3 regions of the Rhizobium sp. NLR16a genome follow, and region 1 is predicted to be linked to each of the others. Evidence: predicted binding sites of a transcription regulator. Region 1 holds the regulator's gene; each other region holds the start of a gene.
What was found. The regulator PhoB, encoded in region 1, activates phosphate uptake and scavenging genes when phosphate is short. The targets are predictions, from matches to a motif close to TGTCATNNANCTGTCAT.

Region 1 (4,959 bases):
GCTCTACATCGTGCGCAAATATCGGGAGCAGTACGAATGACGAACATTGTTTCTCCCGCCGTCGGTGTCACCGTTTCCAAGGCGCCTGCCCGCCGTGACATCGGCATCAAGCGCCGCTATGCCGCCGAGCGCCGGTTCCAGGCCTACGGCATCGCCGCCATTGCCTTCGGCCTCATCTTTCTCTTCGTCCTGCTGTGGACGGTGATCGGCAAAGGCTACACCGCCTTCCAGCAGACGACGATCACCCTGCCGATCGAATTCGCCGAAAAGACGATCGATCCGAACGGCAAGCGGGCGACCGATCCTTCGGTGCTGATCGCCGCCAACTATCCGGTTCTGCTGCGCGACGCGATCGTCAAGCAGCTGAACATCAATGCATCGAGCCGTCCGGATGTGCGCGATGCAACCGCCATGCTCTCCAAGAGCGCGCCGATCCAGCTGCGCGATCTGGTCGTCGCCGATCCCTCGATCATCGGCAAGACGGTCAATGTCACCCTGCTCGCTGATGCCAATATTGACAGTGCCAACAAGGGCCAGATCGATCTTTCCGTCGATGAGAAGAACCGCAAGGTCAACGACAAGCAGGTCAACTGGATGAACCAGATGAAGGCGGGCGGCGTTCTCCAGAAGCAATTCAACAGCGGCCTCTTCGTCAACGGCAATTCCAGCCGCCCGGAGGCCGCCGGCCTCGGCGTTGCCCTCATCGGCTCGCTTTACTTGATGCTGATCGTGCTCGTTCTGTCGCTGCCGATCGGCGTCGCCGCCTCGATCTATCTCGAGGAGTTTGCGCCGAAGAACAGGCTGACGGACCTGATCGAGGTCAACATCAACAATCTCGCCGCCGTCCCGTCGATCGTCTACGGTCTGCTCGGCCTTTCCGTCTTCATCAACTTCATCGGCCTGCCGCGCTCGGCTTCGCTGGTCGGTGGCCTGGTGCTGACGCTGATGACCCTGCCGACGATCATCATCGCCACCCGCGCGGCTCTGCGCGCCGTGCCGCCTTCGATCCGCGCCGCAGCGCTCGGCCTCGGCGCCTCGAAGATGCAGATGGTGTTCCACCATGTCCTGCCGCTTGCCATGCCCGGCATCCTCACCGGCACGATCATCGGCCTGGCGCACGCGCTTGGCGAAACCGCGCCGCTGCTCTTGATCGGCATGGTCGCCTTCGTCGCCAATGCGCCCACGACACCGCTCGAGCCCTCGACGGCCTTGCCCGTGCAGGTCTATATGTGGGCGAACGAGGCCGAACGTGCCTTCGTGGAGCGTACTTCGGGTGCCATCATCGTCCTGCTCCTGTTCCTGATCGTCATGAACATGGGCGCCATCCTTTTGCGTCGTCGCTTCGAGCGCCGCTGGTAAACGGAGTTAAACATCATGAACATGCTGACGGAAGCTGCAGTTGAAAAGGCGCTGGATCAGAAGATGAGCAACGTCCCGTATAAAATGATTGGACAGGATGTCTCCGTATATTACGGCGAGAAGCGCGCGCTTTTCGACGTGAACCTGAACATCCGCGAAAACACCGTAACCGCCCTGATCGGCCCCTCGGGCTGCGGCAAGTCGACCTTCCTGCGAAGCCTCAACCGCATGAACGACACGATCGAAGGCTGCCGCGTCACCGGCAAGATCACGCTCGACAGCGACGACATCTATGATCCGGATATCGACGTGGTCGAACTTCGCGCCCGCGTCGGCATGGTTTTCCAGAAGCCGAACCCGTTCCCGAAGTCGATCTACGAAAACGTCTCCTACGGCCCGCGCATCCACGGTCTCGCCAAGTCGAAGGCCGATCTCGACCAGATCGTCGAGAGCAGCCTGCAGCGCGCCGGCCTGTGGAACGAGGTCAAGGACCGCGTGCACGAATCCGGCACCGGCCTCTCCGGCGGTCAGCAGCAGCGCCTGTGCATTGCCCGCGCCGTCGCCGTCAGCCCGGAGGTCATCCTGATGGACGAACCCTGCTCGGCCCTTGATCCGATTGCCACCGCCAAGGTCGAGGAGCTGATCCACGAGTTGCGCGAGAACTACACGATCGTCATCGTCACCCACTCCATGCAGCAGGCCGCGCGTGTTTCGCAGCGCACCGCCATGTTCCACCTCGGCAACCTCGTCGAGGAGAACGACACCGACAAGATGTTCACCAACCCCGACGATCCGCGCACCCAGGATTACATCATGGGTCGCTTCGGCTGATCCCGGCGACACGAAGCTTTCCGTTATTCGAGGACAAAGCCCATGGCATCGACACATATTTATTCCGCCTATGATGATGATCTGAAGTTCCTCTCCAGGCGGATTTCCGAAATGGGCGGCCTGGCCGAACAGATGGTCGCGGAATCCGTCCGGGCGCTGGTCAACGGCGATACGGCGCTGGCGCAGAAGGTCATTTCCGATGATGTGATCCTCGATCACACCGAACGCGAGATTGGCGACAAGGCGATCGTCACCATCGCCCGCCGTCAGCCGATGGCCGCGGACCTGCGCGAGATCATGGGTTCGATCCGCATCGCCGCCGATCTCGAACGCGTCGGCGACCTCGGCAAGAACACCGCCAAGCGCGTCATCGCCGTGCAGAGCACAGGCGTGCCGCGCAAGCTCGCCCGCGGCCTCGAGCACCTCTCCGAGCTGGCGCTCGTCCAGCTCAAGGAAGTGCTCGACGTCTATACGACACGCGCCGCCGACAAGGCGACCGCCATCCGCGAACGCGACAACGAGATCGACGCGATGTACACCTCGCTGTTCCGCGAGCTCTTGACCTACATGATGGAAGATCCGCGCAACATCACGAGCTGCACGCATCTGCTCTTTTGCGCCAAGAACATCGAGCGCATCGGCGACCATGCCACCAACATCGCCGAGACGATTTACTACATGGCGACGGGCGCCCAGCCGGAAGGCGATCGTCCGAAGGATGACAGTGCCAACACCGTCGGCGCCGCGACGGAATAATGGTTCCGAACGAGCCGCCCGGGTCAGCCGCCCGGACCAGTCACTTGCGTGCGCGCCCGTTCGGGGCGCGCAAAGAGGTCGCAGCCAATTTCTGAATTTGCGCAGGACGCCTGCTTAAATCGTCCCGGTTTAAGGCTTGTGCGCGAGGAGACGGACACGCATGATCCCGAGAGTGGCAGTTGTTGAAGACGAGGAAGCGCTGAGCGTGCTTCTTCGCTATAATCTTGAGGCGGAAGGCTTTGAGGTCGATACCATCCTGCGCGGCGACGAGGCCGAGATCAGGCTTCAGGAGCGCACGCCCGACCTTCTCATCCTCGACTGGATGCTGCCCGGCGTCTCCGGCATCGAACTCTGCCGGCGCCTGCGCATGCGGCCGGAAACCGAGCGGCTGCCGATCATCATGCTGACGGCGCGCGGCGAGGAGAGCGAGCGTGTGCGCGGACTGTCCACCGGCGCCGACGATTACGTCGTCAAGCCCTTCTCGACCCCCGAGCTCGTCGCCCGCGTCAAGGCGATGCTGCGTCGGGCCCGTCCCGAGGTGCTGTCCTCGGTGCTGAAATGCGGCGATATCGAGCTCGACCGCGAAACCCATCGTGTCCACCGCAAGAGCCGCGAAGTCCGCCTCGGCCCGACCGAATTCCGGCTGCTGGAATTCCTGATGTCGTCGCCGGGCCGGGTCTTTTCCCGTTCGCAGCTGCTGGACGGCGTCTGGGGCCACGACATCTATGTCGACGAACGCACCGTCGACGTCCATGTCGGCCGCCTGCGCAAGGCGCTGAATTTCTCCAACATGCAGGACGTCATCCGCACCGTCCGCGGCGCCGGTTATTCGATGGAGGCCTGAAGGCTGAGGGAGTGTGGGGTTGGCGTTCCCGCCAAACGCACGGCAGTACGGCTTGTGAGGCCCGCCTTGTCGTCCATCGTCGCCGCTGCGGAGCCAGCGTCGTTGCGCCGGCGAGGCTTATGCGTCTCGGCACCACCTTTCCATCGCGCCTGCAAAGCCGACTTGTCCCGGCGCCACCTCCTCCGTCAAGCCCTGGCATGACGGAGTGTGGGGGTTGCTAAACGCAAAGGTCACTTCCCACTCGAATAAGAAACGGCGGCCCGTTTTTTATGTCTGGCTATACCGGTCCGCTCAGCTGACCCGCGCCGCCGCCCGGCGGCGTTCGTTGATCGGCTGATAGGCAAGCTTCTGATGATAGCTGCAATAGGGCGAATTGTCCGGGGATTCGCAGCCGCAGAAATGGAAATCTTCCTTGAGCGGATCGCCGACCGGCCACTTGCAGGTGCGTTCGGTGAGCTCCGTCAGGCCGAGGCGGCGGGAAATCGGCACCACCACGTTGCCCTTCGGCACATATTCCATTTCCTCGACTGTATCGATCTCGATCTCTTCCTTCAGCAGGGTTGCGCCCTGCTGGCGGGTCACGGTGCGGGTGGCGATCCGGGAGGCGTAGTTCGGCGCGCGCGGCGCGGATGTCTGGCGCTTCGGCGTGCGCGCCGCGGTGGCCGTGCCGCCGGCCTTGGCGCGGCCGGGAAGGCTGAGCCTGTGCACCTTGCCGATAACGGCGTTTCGGCTGACCCCGCCAAGCTGCGCAGCAATCTGGCTGGCGCTCAGTCCTTCGGCCCAAAGCTTCTTGAGTTTCTCGACCCGCTCGTCTGTCCAGTTCATGCCCTGTCTCCACCTTTTGCGTTGGTGATGGCAGAATCCCTCACCGTTGTCCCGGAAGCCTCCGAAACAAGAAACGCTTGATCAATTTTGGTGACTAGTTCCGCCGCATGCAGTCTAGTAATTGAACTTTAACCTAGTGTGAGGCTGACTCCGTGACAAGAGTCGCGGGAATCCGGATGAATCGAATTTCAAGTTTTTCCCCAACTTGCTGCCTCTGCGTGTCATTTCTGCAATAATGCCTGTTGAAGGCCGAAAGTGCCCCTGTACAAGCTTGCGGCATACGCTAAGGCCGCAGTTTTGTTGACATTGCAGCGCGAAAAGGAAATAGTACCGCTCGCCGCCGA
Region 2 (4,959 bases), 710 kb from region 1:
CCATGACGAAATTCAGCGTGGCGCGGCGATTCCAGCTCTCGGCATAATCGGGCTTGAGGGCAATCGCCTCGTCGAGGAAATCGAGAGCGGCGGGATTGCGCTTTTCCTCAATCGCCTTGTCGGCCCATTGCATCAGTAGGTTCACGGTCGCGCTGCCGGAATCATTCCATTCCAGACGAATTTCGTTGGCAATGCTGCTGGCCTTGTCAGGATCACGCTCGCGCTTCAGCTGGCTGAAGAGCTGGTCGAGACGCTGCTTCGGCGAACTATTGGCATCCCTCCGCTCGACAATGAAGTTGTTTTCCGCCGCGGTGGCCGGGAACGGGGAGGTGGAGAGGATGAAGGCGAGCGGCAGCACCGCTGACGTCAAAGCAAAAAAGCGCATGGCGGACATATTAGCCCGCCAGCGCCGAAGATCAAACAAATTAGACGTGATCACCGCAGCGACCCACCGGATGTCCGTCGGCGCAATCTGCGCGGCGCACAATCCGGATTCGCGCAATCAGCCCTGACGAGCCTTGTAGCGCGGGTTCAGCTTGTTGATGATGTAGATGCGGCCCTTGCGACGAACCAGACGGTTGTCACGGTGACGAGCCTTGAGCGACTTGAGCGAATTCTTGATCTTCATTTTTCTGATCCGCGATCTCTATGGGGGAATTCACATTCGCCCGTAACTTTAACAATCAAAAGCGCGCCGTCGGGGCGCGCTCTTTAGGTGGGGGTGCAGATACCTCGTCACCTCCAGCGTGTCAACCACGTGACGGTGTTTTTCCCAAGCCGCAGGACCGTTTCTCACCGCGAAACCGGCAATTTCGGCGCCAATGTCGTGACATGACCCATCTTGCGGCCGGGGCGCCACTCGCTCTTGCCATAGAGGTGAACCAGCGTGTCGGGACGTTGCAGCCAGTCGCGGACGGCAAGGATATCGTCACCGACCAAATTCTGCATGACGCAGTCGGAGTGGCGCTCGCCATTGCCGAGCGGCAGGCCGGCGACAGCGCGGATATGTTGCTCGAACTGGCTGACGACGCAGGCGGCTTCCGTCCAATGACCGGAATTGTGGACGCGCGGCGCCATCTCGTTGGCGATCAGGCCGCCATCGGCAAGCACGAAGAATTCGATGCCGATCACGCCGACATAGTTCAACGCGGCGAGAATCTTTTCGGCCGATCGACGAGCGGCCTCCGCTGTCGTCGCCGAGATTGCGGCCGGAACGGTCGAGGTATGGAGGATGCCGTTGCGGTGGACATTCTCGGCGGGATCGAAGCAGACGACCGTCCCATCCGCGGCACGCGCGGCGATGATCGAGACCTCGCGCTCGAAGGCGACGAAGCTTTCGAGGATGAGCGGCACGGCCCCGAGCGCGGCATAGGCACCGTCAGGATTGTCGGCGGGCGAGCGGAAAACCTTCTGCCCCTTGCCGTCATAACCGAGGCGGCGGGTCTTCAGCACGCCCTGGCCGTCGAAATCTTTCAGCGCGGTTTCGAGATCTGCCTGGCTGTCGACCGCATGAAAGCGAGCGGTTGAGATGCCGCAGCCGTTGAGGAAGCGTTTTTCGACGAGCCGATCCTGGGCGGCCTCAAGCGCCTTGGCAGGCGGATAGACGGCGATGCTTGCCGAGAGCGCTTCGGCGGCTGCGACGGGCACGTTTTCGAATTCGTAGGTGACGACGTCGCAGGCGTCTGCCAGTTCGGCCAGTGCCGCCGGATCGTCATAGGCGGCAACGATCTGCCGGTTCGCCAGTTGGGCGGCGGGGCAGTCGAGCTGCGGCTCGAGGATGACAGTGCGGAAATTCAATCTGGCGGCGGCGATGGCCAGCATGCGGCCGAGCTGGCCGCCGCCGACTATGCCGATTGTTCCTATGGTCATTGGTTGTCCATTGGATATTCGGCGACGGCAGCACTCTGGCGCTCGCGCCATTCGTCGAGCCTGTCGGCAATCTCTTCGTCGGAAAGGGCCAGCACGGCGGCGGCGAGAAGAGCGGCGTTGACCGCACCCGCCTTGCCTATGGCGAGGGTCCCAACCGGAATGCCGGCCGGCATCTGCACGATGGAAAGAAGGCTGTCCTGGCCGGACATGGTCTTCGACTGGACCGGCACGCCGAAGACCGGCAACGGCGTCATCGATGCGGTCATGCCCGGCAGATGCGCCGCACCGCCAGCACCGGCGATGATGACCTTGAAGCCTTCCGCACGGGCGCCCTTGGCGAAATTCATCATGCGCTCGGGCGTACGATGCGCTGAGATGATGCGCGCATCATAAGCGATTTCCAGCGCTTCCAGCGTGTCGGCCGCGTTCTTCATGGTCTCCCAATCGGATTGGCTGCCCATGATGATGGCGACGAGTGGTCTATCTGTCATCCTGCGGCGGTTCCTTTCAGGCAATGATGTCGGGAACGATCTGGTCTTCCAGCTTGGAGAGCTTGTCCTTGATGACGAGCTTTTTCTTCTTCATGCGCTGGATTCGCAGAGCGTCGCATCCGGTCTCGATCATGGCGTTGATCGCAGCGTCGAAATCCTCGTGCTCCTGGCGCAGACGCGCCACCATGAGCCTGATTTCCGCCTGTTCCTGATCGGCCATATGCATTCCCCGTTATCGTCCTCGGACCTTGTCCGATCTGCCGATGATTTCCGCAAGCTCCTATCACCAAATACGGGTAACGGCTAGTTAGTCGTGATCATGAATTTGCCATCGCATCTTCATCTTTTGGCCTTCGACAAGCCTTCAAAAATATGTCACAGTCCGCCCGTTGACACCTTGATCCCCGACGACGATGGTCGGGGAGGGTAAGAGGAAGGAAGGGTCAAATGACAGTTGAAGCTCATCTTGAATCACTCCAGAAAAAGCATGTTGCTCTCGAGGAGGAGTTGCATGCACTCAGAACAGCTCCTTCTATCTCCGATACAGAAATTGCCGAATGCAAGCGCCGCAAGCTGCGCATCAAGGACGAGATTCAGCGTCTCAAGTCATCCGTCCATTAATCTTCCCAAGGGTCGCCGGGCGATCATCTTGCGCAAGAGGTAAATCCATCCATTCCGCCTAAAATTTGCAAGAACCGGTGATCACACCAGAATTGCGCCAGCCCGATGCTTGTGACGTCGCGGCTGGCGCGTTTGCGTCTGCTTGCAGCAAAAGGGCGTTTTCATGATGCGTCAGGGGTGTGATCGGAGGCGCGGTCAGGCCCAGAACTGATCCAGCCACAGATTGAGCTTGTCAAAGCCGCGGTTGTTGACCGCGTAGATGCGTTTCGTACCTTCCGAGGTCACGGAGACAAGATTGCTGTCGAGCAGTGCCTTCAGGTGCTGCGAGACAGCGGGCCGACTGATCGGCAGGCCCTCGGCAAGCTCGTTGACCGTGCGCGGCGCGCGCCGCAATTCCTCCAGCAGAAAGCGCCGGTTCGGGTCGGCAATCGCAGAGAAGGGGTCCGTGTTCGACATGGCAGAAACGCTACGTCAAACCGGCCGTTGCAGCAAGGAAATTGTGCATTGCAGCGTACTGCCGCCCTTACCAGCCGAGGCCCTCGCGTATGATCAGAAAGGCCGCGATCAGCGCCATCGCATACATGAAAGGATAAAAGATCTGCGGCTTCATGCGGCGCACGCACCAGGCCCCGGCAAGGGTGGCGAGCGGCGCGAAAGGCAAGAGCGTGGCGGAGGTCGCAAGGTTCTGCGTGTCGAGCTGGCCGAGGGCAAAGTAGGGAATGAGCTTGATGGCGTTGAGGATTGCGAAGAAGCGCACGCTGGTGCCGGTATATTCGCGCGGCTCCAGTTTGAGCGGCAGGGCATAGATCTGAAACGGCGCGCCGCCGGCATGGGCGACGAAGCTGCCATATCCGGAAAACGTTCCCCAGAGGGCGGCAGCGACCGGCCGCTGTCCGTGCGGCGGGATCGTCTTGCTGGCGCCGGGGCCGAAATTGTTCCAGAAATAGCGCAGGCAGAAGAGGATCGTCACCGCGCCGATGACGACGCGCAGGACATTGCCGGGAACAAGCGCCGAGGTCGCCCAGCCGAGGGCAATGCCGAGAATTGCGCCCGGCAGCATGATCTTCAGCGTCGCCCAATCGCCATGCCTGCGCCAGATGACAAGCGAGATCATGTCCATGAAGACCAGGATCGGCAGCAGGATTGCCGCCGCCTCGAGCGGCGAGACGACCAGGGCGAGAAAGGGCAGGCCGATCAGCGACAAAGCGTCGCCCATGCCGCCTTTTGCGAGACCAACAAGCAGAACCGCGGGCACGGCGGCGTAGTAGAATGACAAGTCCTGCGGCATGCTTTCGACGTCCTCCTCTTGCAAGCCTCCTCTAACGGAACTACTCACACAAAACGAGTGCGGATCCGTCTTTTCGAGAAGGGAATTCGCAGGAAACGGAAAGACCTCATGACCGAACCCGAAAACCGCTGCCGCCTGGTGCTCATCGTCCCTGATATTGCCGACGCCGATGAACAGGCAAGGATCGTCACCGATGCGCTGAAGGGCGGCGATGTCGCCTCCGTCATCGTGCCGCAATACGGGCTCGACGACGGCGCCTTCCAGAAACATGCCGAAAAGCTGGTGCCGGTGATTCAGGATGCGGGGGCCGCCGCGCTAATTGCAGGCGACAGCCGCGTGGCGGGACGGGCGAAGGCCGATGGCCTGCATATAACCAGCAACGCGCAGGCACTGTCGGAGGCGATCGACAAACACGCTCCGAAGCTGATCGTCGGCGGCGGCAATGCCAGCGACCGGCACAATGCGCTGGAGATCGGCGAAGTCAGGCCGGATTATATCTTCTTCGGCAAGCTTGATGGGGATATCAAGCCGGAGGCGCATCCCAAGAACCTCGCGCTCGGCGAATGGTGGGCCTCAATGATCGAAATCCCCTGCATCGTCATGGGCGGCACCGATCCCGTGTCGGCTCTTGCCGTTGCCGAGACCGGAGCAGAGTTCGTGGCGCTGCGGCTGGCGGTGTTCGGGGAGCCC
Region 3 (4,959 bases), 490 kb from region 1:
TCAACAAGAAGGAAGGATATCAAATTACGGAAGCCGATCAGCAGATGATGACCGCCGACCATGGGCAGCTTGTCGGTCAGTTCCTGATCGACCGCGAGGGCATCGTCCGCTGGAGCTTCACTGAAGTTCTGGAGGCCGGGCTGCAAACGTTCAAGGCTCCGAATTCCCGGGAATTGATGTCGGCAGCTTCGCAAGTCGCACATTGACGACAAAAAATCGCTCGACGCCCCGACGGGTGGTCAGCGTCGTCTACCCCGCGCAGAGCGATCAACCGTTTGCATCGCTTCGAGGCGCGTCCCACCTCCCGAGACAAAGAATATTCGCCGCGAGGGCTTCACTCCTTGTTATATGGAGCCCTATCTAGGGGATAAGTGCATTCCCGAACATGCCCATTGGAGCCAGACCATGACCACCGATCTCCTGACGCTTTTCGATGCCGACGAAGCCACAATGCGCGGCCTTGTCGCCGAGGCGCTCGCCGGCGCCGATGACGGCGAACTGTTCGTCGAGCATGCGCAGGCCGAAGCGCTGACCTTCGACAATGGCCGGCTGAAGGGCGGCAGTTTCAACACCGAACAGGGTTTCGGGCTTCGCGCCGTTGCCGGCGAAGCGGTGGGTTATGCCCATGCCGGCGATCTCTCGGTGGCGGCGCTGAAGCGGGCGGCCGATGCGGTCGGCGCGGTGACGCGCGGCTATTCCGGCACCTACGCCGCCGCTCCCCAGGGCACCAACAAGAAATTCTACGGCGACCAGAACCCGATCGGCCAGCCGAGCTTCGAGGAGAAGGTCAAGGTCCTGCAGGACATCGACGCCTATCTCAGAGGCAAGGACGACAAGGTCCGGCAGGTCACCGCCTCGGTCGCCGCGAGCTGGCAGGTGGTCGACATCCTGCGCGCCGACGGCCACCGCGTGCGCGACATAAGACCGATGACCCGCATCAACATTTCCGTCGTGGTCGGTGAAGGCGAGCGGCAGGAGAGCGGTTCCTACGGCAGCGGCGGGCGCATCGGCTTCGGCGATTTCATTGCCGAGGGCAGCTGGCAGTACGGCGCCGACGAGGCGCTGCGCCAGGCGCTCGTCAATCTGGAAGCGATCGACGCGCCCGCCGGCACGATGGATGTCGTTCTCGGCTCCGGCTGGCCGGGCGTCATGCTGCACGAGGCGGTCGGCCACGGGCTGGAAGGGGATTTCAACCGCAAGAAGACCTCGGCCTTTTCAGGGCTTCTCGGCCAGATCGTTGCCGCGCCCGGCGTCACCGTCGTCGACGACGGCACGATCGACAACCGCCGCGGCTCGATCACCATCGACGACGAGGGTACACCGTCGGGCTACAACGTGCTGATCGAGAACGGCAAGCTCGTCGGCTATATGCAGGACCGGCAGAACGCCCGGCTGATGGGCATGGCGCCCACCGGCAACGGCCGCCGCCAGGGCTATGCCCACGTGCCGATGCCGCGCATGACCAACACCTATATGCTCGGCGGCGACAAGACTCCGGAAGAAATCATCGCCTCGGTGAAGAAGGGCGTCTATGCCGTCTCCTTTGGCGGCGGCCAGGTCGACATCACCTCCGGCAAATTCGTCTTCGGTTGCACCGAGGCCTATCTGATCGAAAACGGCAAGATCGGCGCGCCGATCAAGGGGGCGATGCTGATCGGCAACGGCCCGGATGCGATGAAGCGGGTGTCAATGATCGGCAACGACATGAAGCTCGATACCGGCATCGGCAATTGCGGCAAGGCCGGCCAATGGGTTCCGGTCGGCGTCGGCCAGCCGCATCTGCGCATGGATCAGGTCACCGTCGGCGGCACCCAGGCCTGAGGCGGGAGGATCTGATGGGAGAGATCGAAATCAGAGCCTTTGCCGAAGGCGATGCCGATGACGTGCTGTCGGTGATCCTGCCGATCCAGCGCGAGGAGTTCGGCATCGATATCACTGCCGATGCGCAGCCCGATCTCCGGGTCATCCCGGATTTCTACCAGTCCGGCAAAGGTCAGTTCTGGGTCGCCGTCAAGGACGGCGCCATCGTCGGCACCCTTGGGCTGAAGGACATCGGCAACAATCAGGCGGCGCTGCGCAAGATGTTCGTCGCCGCCGAGGTGCGCGGCCGCGAGCACGGCGTGGCGGCGCGGCTTCTCGAGCGCCTGTTCGACCACGCCAGAGATGCCGGCCTCACCGACATCTTCCTCGGCACGACGGACAAGTTCGTCGCCGCCCAGCGCTTCTACGAAAAGAACGGCTTTACCGAAATCGCCAAGAGCGCCCTGCCCCGCTCCTTCCCGCTGATGGCGGTGGACAGCAAGTTTTACCGGTACAAGGTCGGCTGACCGCCGATGGCGGAAAGGGTTCAGCTGTCGGCAACGGCCATGTCCCTGTCGCGGCACAACTGTCATAAATCTGTCACAAACCGAAATTCGGCCCTATCTCTTCAACGGGATAGGGTTTAGGACGGCTCGTCGTCATAGCGCAGACCAGGATTGCGAGGTGTTCATGCTGGGTTGGTTTCGAAAGTTGATGCCGCGCGAAGACCGGTTCTTCGTCCTTTTCGAACAACATTCCAGAACGATCGTCGACGCCGCACAGGCTCTGGACAGGTTGCTGTCGGGAATGGAGATCGAGCATCAATGCGAAACGATCGTGCGGTTGGAAGATCAGGCCGACGATATAACGCGCGAAGTCATGCTGGCCGTCCGGCGGAGTTTCATCACACCTTTCGATCGTGGCGACATCAAGGATCTCATCCAATCCATGGATGATGCGATCGACATGATGCACAAAACCGTCAAAACCATCCGGCTCTTCGAGCAGACCAGCTTCGATCCACGGATGCAGGAAATGGGCAAGACCGTTGTGGAAGCTGCCAATCTCATTGCCGAGGCCATTCCCTTGCTTGATCGCATCAGCGCCAATGCGCCGCGGCTTTCTGCCATCGTCGAGCAGGTCACGCAGGTGGAAGGGCGCTCCGACGAGTTGCACGAGCAGGGGCTCAAGGATCTGTTTCGCCGGCACGGCGCCGGCAATGCGATGGCCTATATGATCGGCAGCGAGATCTACGGCGAGCTGGAGAAGGTGGTCGACCGTTTCGAGGACGTCGCCAACGAGATCAGCGGCATCGTGATCGAGAATGTCTGATGGAAGCCGCCCTCGCTCTTCCGCTTCTTGTCGGCCTGATCGGCGTCGCACTGCTGTTCGATTTTCTCAATGGTCTGCATGATGCGGCCAACTCGATCGCGACAATCGTCTCGACACGGGTCCTGAGGCCGCAATATGCGGTCTTCTGGGCGGCATTCTTCAATTTCATCGCCTTCCTGTTCTTCGGCCTGCATGTGGCCGAGACGCTCGGGACCGGCATCATCGACCCGGCGATCGTCACGCCGCAGGTGATTTTCGCGGCCCTGATCGGCGCCATCGTCTGGAATGTCGTGACCTGGGTCTTCGGCATTCCCTCCAGTTCATCCCATGCTCTGGTCGGCGGGCTGGTCGGTGCGGGCCTTGCCAAAACGGGGTTGAGCTCGATCGTCTGGAGCGGTCTTCTCAAGACCGTCTCCGCCATCGTCATGTCGCCGATGATCGGTTTTCTCCTGGCATTGTTCCTCATCCTGGCGGTGACCTGGACATTCATCCGGCAGACGCCTTTTGCCGTCGACCGATCCTTCCGTTTCCTGCAATTCGTGTCGGCGTCGCTCTATTCGCTCGGCCACGGCGGCAATGACGCCCAGAAGACCATGGGCATCATTGCCGTGCTTCTCTATTCGCAGGGTTACCTCGGCGGCAGCTTCCACGTGCCGCTCTGGGTGGTGATTTCATGCCAGGCAGCGATGGCGCTCGGCACCTTGTTCGGCGGCTGGCGCATCGTCCATACGATGGGCTCGAAGATCACCAGGCTCAATCCGATGCAGGGATTCTGCGCCGAAACGGGCGGCGCCTTGACGCTGTTCGGCGCCACCTGGCTCGGTATCCCCGTCTCGACCACCCATACCATTACCGGCGCCATCATCGGCGTCGGCGCCGCCCGGCGCGTGTCCGCCGTCAGGTGGGGGCTAGCCGGCAACATCGTCATCGCATGGATCATCACCCTGCCGGCAGCGGCAATGATTTCGGCAGTTTCGTTCTGGCTGGTGACCGGCTTGAGCAAAATCTTCTGATGTCGCTCCCGATTTCTTACCAGCTCGGCTGAAACCGCCACTTCCGTTCGATCGCGGCGGCGAGGTCGATGTCGTTACGGCGAGCAAACAGCATGAGGTGACCAAGCAGGTCGGCCGTCTCGTCGGCGAGCTCGCGCCTGATGTCCTCAGGGGAGCGGCCCTTGGCACGGCCGCGGCCGGTCAGGCGGTTCCATGCCTGGGTCAGTTCACCCATCTCCTCCTGCAGCTTCAACAGAAACCAGTCGGCGTCGCGCTCGATGCCGCTCTCGGCGACATGGGCGGAGGAAGCGGCTTCGAACTGGTCGGCAAGACGGCGCAGCATCAATGTTCTCCTTTTGTTTATGGAGGAGACGCTGATTCCCGCTGCTTGTCCAGAGCGCACTGCCTCAGTGGGGCGTTGCGATCAGCCGCGGTCCGGGAGCAGCATGCAGTCATAGGAGCGCTGCTTCAGCGCATCGCAGGCTGAGGCGGCGTCCTCCCTGCTGGCGAAGCCGACGAAGCGGGCGCGATAGATCCTATTGGCCCCCTGCCCGACCGCTTCGGTATAGGGCGAGGCGGAAACGAGCGGCGCGCCGCCTTCCGACTGCGCCTGGGCAAGAAGCGCCCGCGCCGCATCGGCGCTCGGGGCGGCCGAGATCTGGATCTGCCAGTCGCCGTCGGCCTTTTTCGCCGCGGTCTTCGATGTCTTGCCGGCGTTCAGGATTTCGTCCATCGCGACCGGGCGCTCCAGCGGCACGACGGCGTCATCGGCATAGGCCAGGCTCTTTGCCGTGAGATCGTCGGCCGGACGCGGCGCGTTCGCCGGCACCGGAAC

Region 2: the regulator PhoB is predicted to act here: its motif matches at 2,687-2,703, upstream of J7U39_RS01095 (DUF465 domain-containing protein).
Region 3: the regulator PhoB is predicted to act here: its motif matches at 2,388-2,404, upstream of J7U39_RS15185 (DUF47 family protein).

Annotation. Positions count from the first base shown of each region.
Region 1 covers NZ_CP072865.1:3,597,109-3,602,067, reverse strand. Annotated here, with positions in the region: gene pstC (phosphate ABC transporter permease subunit PstC) at 1-40, shown strand, start outside; gene pstA (phosphate ABC transporter permease PstA) at 37-1,359, shown strand; gene pstB (phosphate ABC transporter ATP-binding protein PstB) at 1,375-2,190, shown strand; gene phoU (phosphate signaling complex protein PhoU) at 2,233-2,946, shown strand; gene phoB (phosphate regulon transcriptional regulator PhoB) at 3,107-3,790, shown strand; gene J7U39_RS17425 (GcrA family cell cycle regulator) at 4,082-4,615, opposite strand.
Region 2 covers NZ_CP072865.1:244,043-249,001, forward strand. Annotated here, with positions in the region: gene J7U39_RS01075 (hypothetical protein) at 1-394, opposite strand, end outside; gene ykgO (type B 50S ribosomal protein L36) at 503-628, opposite strand; gene J7U39_RS01085 (5-(carboxyamino)imidazole ribonucleotide synthase) at 793-1,869, opposite strand; gene purE (5-(carboxyamino)imidazole ribonucleotide mutase) at 1,866-2,360, opposite strand; gene J7U39_RS01095 (DUF465 domain-containing protein) at 2,377-2,580, opposite strand; gene J7U39_RS01100 (DUF465 domain-containing protein) at 2,808-2,981, shown strand; gene J7U39_RS01105 (metalloregulator ArsR/SmtB family transcription factor) at 3,177-3,437, opposite strand; gene J7U39_RS01110 (sulfite exporter TauE/SafE family protein) at 3,505-4,269, opposite strand; gene J7U39_RS01115 (thiamine phosphate synthase) at 4,378-4,959, shown strand, end outside.
Region 3 covers NZ_CP072865.1:3,102,203-3,107,161, forward strand. Annotated here, with positions in the region: gene J7U39_RS15170 (peroxiredoxin-like family protein) at 1-206, shown strand, start outside; gene tldD (metalloprotease TldD) at 406-1,821, shown strand; gene J7U39_RS15180 (GNAT family N-acetyltransferase) at 1,836-2,327, shown strand; gene J7U39_RS15185 (DUF47 family protein) at 2,491-3,132, shown strand; gene J7U39_RS15190 (inorganic phosphate transporter) at 3,132-4,145, shown strand; gene J7U39_RS15195 (pyrophosphatase) at 4,162-4,467, opposite strand; gene J7U39_RS15200 (D-alanyl-D-alanine carboxypeptidase family protein) at 4,549-4,959, opposite strand, start outside.